Linked DNA regions of Dehalococcoides mccartyi CG5. Each later gene encodes a partner of the first gene's protein in a complex. Links are inferred from orthologs where the notes say so. Each region holds a gene or a part of one and is shown on either strand. Other genes may lie near its edges.

What was found.
Region 2: rpmG (region 1) and rplI share a complex: the UniProt entries of both Bacillus subtilis proteins name them as parts of the 50S ribosomal subunit. The link is inferred for Dehalococcoides mccartyi CG5 from one-to-one orthologs.

The regions. Positions count from the first base shown.
Region 1 is NZ_CP006951.1:795,502-798,157, reverse strand. It holds rpmG (50S ribosomal protein L33), read left to right. Parts: upstream 1-1,072; coding sequence 1,073-1,240; downstream 1,241-2,656. Other genes in the region: rplA (50S ribosomal protein L1), read left to right, coding at 2,507-2,656; rplK (50S ribosomal protein L11), read left to right, coding at 2,081-2,503; nusG (transcription termination/antitermination protein NusG), read left to right, coding at 1,529-2,062; secE (preprotein translocase subunit SecE), read left to right, coding at 1,264-1,482; tuf (elongation factor Tu), read left to right, coding at 1-1,071.
Region 2 is NZ_CP006951.1:392,730-395,549, reverse strand. Bases 103-2,820 are described here. They hold rplI (50S ribosomal protein L9), read left to right. Parts: upstream 103-1,092; coding sequence 1,093-1,548; downstream 1,549-2,820. Other genes in these bases: dnaB (replicative DNA helicase), read left to right, coding at 1,549-2,820; trxB (thioredoxin-disulfide reductase), read left to right, coding at 103-1,023; plsX (phosphate acyltransferase PlsX), read left to right, coding at 103-122. Also shown: more of plsX, read left to right, coding at 1-102. UniProt on the Bacillus subtilis protein: Binds to the 23S rRNA.

The DNA of each region.
Region 1 (2,656 bases):
CGCGCCTATGACCAGATTGACAATGCTCCTGAGGAAAAAGCTAGAGGTCTGACAATTGCTATTTCTCATATTGAATATCAGACCGAAACCAGGCATTATGCCCATATTGACTGTCCTGGACATGCCGACTATATCAAGAACATGATTACCGGTGCTGCCCAGATGGACGGTGCTATTCTGGTAGTTTCCGCGCCTGACGGCCCTATGCCTCAGACCCGCGAACATGTACTGCTGATTCATCAGGTAGAAGTACCTGCTGTAGTAGTAGCCCTTAACAAATGCGATATGATGGATGACGAAGAACTGCTTGAGCTGGTTGAGCTTGAGGTTCGTGAACTTCTCACCAAAAATTCATTCCCCGGTGACGAAATCCCGGTAGTTCGGGTTAGTGCCATTAAAGCCCTTGAGTGTGGCTGTGGCAAACGCGAATGTGAATGGTGTGGTAGAATCTGGAAACTGATGGATGCTGTTGATACTTACATTCCCATTCCTCCCCGCCCCGTTGACAAGCCGTTCTTGATGAAGGTTGAAGATGTCTTCAGCATCAAGGGTCGCGGTACTGTTGCTACCGGCCGTGTTGAACGCGGTGTTATCAAAGGTGGCGATGAAGTTGACCTGGTCGGTCTGCATCATGAGCCCCGCAAGATTGTTGTTACCAGTTTGGAAATGTTCCATAAGATTCTTGACACTGCTGAACCTGGCGATGCTGTCGGGTTGCTTCTCCGTGGTGTTGAGCGTGAAGATATTGAGCGTGGTATGGTACTTGCCAAACCCGGCTCCATCAAACCTCATGTTAATGCCGAAGCTGAAGTTTATGTACTCAGCAAGGACGAAGGTGGTCGCCATACTCCTTTCTTCAATGGCTACAAACCCCAGTTCTTCTTTGGTACTACTGATGTTACCGGTGAGATTCATCTCCCCGAAGGCGTTGAAATGGTTGTGCCCGGTGACCATGTAAAGATGAAGATATCTACTATCTATCCTGTAGCTATGGAAAAGGGTATGCGTTTTGCCATCCGTGAAGGCGGTAAGACCGTTGGTGCGGGTGCCATCTCTCAGGTATTAGCGTAAAATGGCCAAAAAAACTGACACGAGAATTGTGATAAATATGGCTTGTACTGACTGTGGTGAAAGAAATTACACTACAGAAAAGAACAAGCGCAATGATCCTCGGCGTATTGAGCTGAGCAAGTATTGTCCGCGATGCCGTGAGGCAAAGGTACATCGCGAGACCAAGTAACTGATGGAGGAGAACTAGGTAATATGTGTCCTTCCGCACAGCAAACTGCCAAGGCGGCTGGTAAGAAACCTGGTTTCTTTTCCAACCTTATTGCCGAACTTAAAAAAGTAGTCTGGCCAACTCGGCCGGACGTGATAAAGCTTACCACTATGGTTTTGGTGGTTGCTATAACAGTCGGTATTGTACTGGGCGTTGTAGATTACGGCTTTAGCTGGTTTATTGATAACGTATTTGTTAAATAATGCGTTTGGAAATGTAGCGGGTTGGCAACTGACAGGGTGAGATTTTATGACTGTTAAACAGAAGAACTGGTATGTGGTGCATACCTATTCAGGGCATGAGGAAAGAGTCCGTAAAGGTCTTGAAGAACGGATTAAATCCATGGATGCCGAGGATGATATAGAGCGGGTTGTACTGCCTACCGAAGAAGAAGTTGAAGTCAAAAACGGTCAGCGGCGAACTATCCGGAAAAAAATACTGCCCGGCTATGTGCTGGTGCAGATGAACATGAACGATAAAAGCTGGGCTATAGTCCGCAATACTCCTGGCGTTACCGGTTTTGTAGGCTCTGAGGGCAAACCCACCAATTTGCCGCCCGAAGAAGTCAGCCGTATTCTGGACCAAATGGAAGCTGAATCACCAAGGGTTAAGGTGGGTTTCCGCAAAGGACAGAGTGTCAGGGTTATTGACGGACCGTTCGTTGATTTTATTGGCATGGTAGACGAAATTAACACTGAAAAAGGCAAGGTCAAGGTGCTTCTTTCCCTGTTCGGGCGGGAAACACCTGTTGAACTTGACTTTTTGCAGGTCGAAAAGCTCTAGAGGCTTTAGGAGACATACGTGGCAAAAAAAGTAAAGGCAATTGTAAAATTACAGATACCTGCAGGTAAAGCTAATCCTGCACCTCCCATTGGTCCGGCGCTGGGTCAGCACGGTATCAATATTATGGGTTTCTGTAAAGAATATAATGAACGCACAGCCTCTATGGTGGGCACTATTGTACCTGCAGAGATAACCATTTATGATGATCGCTCTTTTACATTTATCACCAAGACCCCTCCGGCGGCTGACCTCCTGAAAAAGGCGGCTGGTGTTACTTCGGGTTCTGGCACCCCCAGCAAGAGCGTAGTTGCTGTTATCTCAAAGGGTCAACTCAGGGAAATTGCTTCAGTCAAGATGAAAGATCTGAACGCAGTTAATATTGAGGGTGCTGAGAGAATTATTGAAGGTACTGCCCGCAGCATGGGCATTAAGGTGGAATAACAGATGGTAACACACGGTAAGAAATATCAAGACGCAATAAAACTGCTTGACCAGAGTGTCGCTTATGCTCCGGCTGAGGCTATTGATTTGGCCAAGAAAATGAGTGCCGCCAAGTTTGATGAGACCGTTGAAATGCATCTGAAGATGGGCCTT
Region 2 (2,820 bases), 400 kb from region 1 along the record:
CCATCGGGCTGGCCAAACGCACTGCTGAAAAAGGCGTGGACAAGCTGATTGCCGAAGATATCAAGTCCCGTACTAAAGCAGGCACGGAAGGAGACCCCAAAAATGTCAACACTCCTGTATGACGTAATAATTATAGGTGGCGGCCCGGCCGGACTAACTGCTGCCTTGTATACCGGACGGTCAAAGCTAAAGACACTGGTTATTGAACGTGCTTTTGTAGGCGGGCAAATAACCCGTTCGGAAAAAGTGGATAACTACCCCGGCTTTCCGGAGGGCATCACCGGTTTTGACCTGACCCAGCAGATGCAAATACAGGCCGAAAAATACGGAGTGGAGATAACTTCGGCTGAAGTAAATGCCATTCATAAAACCAAAGACCACTTTGAGGTTGTCACTGAAACAGGCGGCCTGAGCGGACGTTGTATTATTATCTGCGGGGGGACCGAACGCAATAAACTGGAAGTGCCCGGAGAAGAGGAGTTTTCCGGGCGGGGAGTCTCCTACTGTGCCACTTGCGATGCCCCTTTCTACAATGACAAGGTTGTTGCGGTAGTGGGAGGCGGTAATATGGCCTTTTACGAAGCCCTTCACCTGTCCGAGTTTGCCAAAAAAGTTTACCTGATTCACCGCCGCCAAGGTTTCCGGGCAGATGCGGTGTTAATGGATAAAGCTAAAAACAAAAGCAATATTGAACTGGTGCTGGATACCGTAGTCACTTCCATAAACGGGCAGGATAGTATTCAGTCACTCAGCCTAAATAACTTGAAGACCCTAAAAACCTCCACCCTGCCGATAGACGGACTCTTTGTAGCCGTGGGCTTACAGCCGAATACCACCTACCTGAAGGGGGTGGTGGATATGGACAAAAACGGCAGTATTCTGGTAAATGACCAGATGGAAACGTCAGTAAGCGGCATACTCTCTGCCGGTGATATCCGAAGCGGCTCAATAAGGCAGGTTATATCCGCTGCCGGAGACGGAGCGGTTGCCGCTCTTTCCGCCAAGCGGTATCTTGACCTGTAAATTTAATTATTTAAGGGTACAAAACTACTCCGCTTTTCCAGTATAATAGTAAATTAAAAAGGGGTTGGCATGAAGGTTGTTTTTCTGAAAGATGTACCCGGCAGAGGAAAAACCGGAGATATAAAAGAAGTAAATGACGGCTATGCCCGAAATTATCTTATACCTAACAAACTGGCCATGCCGGCTTCTGCCGCAGTAAAGAGTGAGATTGCAGCCAAACAGGCAGCGGAAGAACGCCGCAAAGCCAAGGCTGAAGCTGAAATGGTAGAATTGGCTAAAAATCTGGACGGAGCCAAGGTAAATCTAAAAGCTAAAACCGGAGCAAAAGACAAACTCTACGGGCAGATAACTACAACTGTGATTGCCGCTGAGATTGAAAAACAAACTGGCAAGACCATAGACAAGCGCAAACTGGAGTTGGCTGAACCTATCCGCCAGCTGGGCAACTATGAAGTTGTTATCCGCTTTAACAAAGACCTGTCTTCCAAGATAAATCTGGCAGTCACTGCTGAGGAGAATACTTAGTTGCTTGATTCCAAGCTGCCGCCATACGATGTAGATGCCGAGGAGTCGGTAAGCGGTTCCTTGCTGATAGACGGGCAGGCTATTTTTGATATCATACCCATCTTGAAGCCGCAGGATTTCTTCACCGAACCCAACCGCCTTATTTTTGAGGCCTGCATGTCCTTGTACGGCCGCAGTGATGCCATCAATCAGGTTACCGTAGCCCAGGAACTGGAACGGCTGGGCAAGCTGGAAAAATGCGGAGGGTCAGCCTACCTGAGCCATGTGGTTTCGGTAGTACCCACCTCCCTGGATATTGAACATTATGCCCGCATAGTTTACCGCCTTTCGGTTATGCGCCAGCTTATTGACGCCGGGCAGAAAATAAGCGAACTGGGTTTCAAAGCCGACCCTGATGTCTCGGATTCTCTGGGCAAAGCCGAAGACCTGCTATTCCGCCTTCGCCATGAACGCTCAAGCTTGGGCTTTACCCATATTAAAAATATTTTAGACAAGTATTTTGAACCCGTACCTGCCCCCGGCAGTGAGGGCTATCAGGCTATTCCCCATGTGCTTACCGGGCTGACCGGTATGGATACCTTTTTAGGCGGGCTTCAGCGTTCAGACCTTATTATTATGGCCGGACGCCCTTCCATGGGCAAAACCTCTCTTGCTCTGAATATCGCCCGAAATGCAGCGGTTGAACAGAGAGCCTGCACCGCTATCTTCAGTCTGGAAATGTCACGGGAGTCTCTGGTACAGCGTTTGCTCTCCAATGAAGCCGCCGTAAATTCCCGTTCCATCCGCCTGAATGAAAGCAACCCTGATGAAGAACGCAAAATAATGGATGCCATCGGCGTACTTTCCGAAGCACCCATTTTTATAGATGATTCGCCCCAGATAAGGGTAGCCGAAATACGCAGTAAAGCCCTGCGGCTACGCTACGAACAAAATATAGACCTTATTATTGTGGACTATCTTCAGCTCATTCAGGGTGAAGGCAATACCAAAGAAAACCGGGTACAGGAAATAAGCTATATCTCGCGCTCACTAAAAGGCATTGCCCGCGAACTGAATGTGCCGGTTATAGCCATTTCCCAGCTTTCCCGTGCCCCGGAGTTCCGCTCATCCCATCAGCCTCAGCTTTCAGATTTGCGTGAATCAGGTTCTATTGAACAGGATGCGGATATAGTGGTATTTATATACCGTGACGAGTTTTATTATAAAGAAGAGGAATGGGCAAACCTTCACCCGGATCAGGAATACCCGCGTGAAATCGCAGATATCATAATA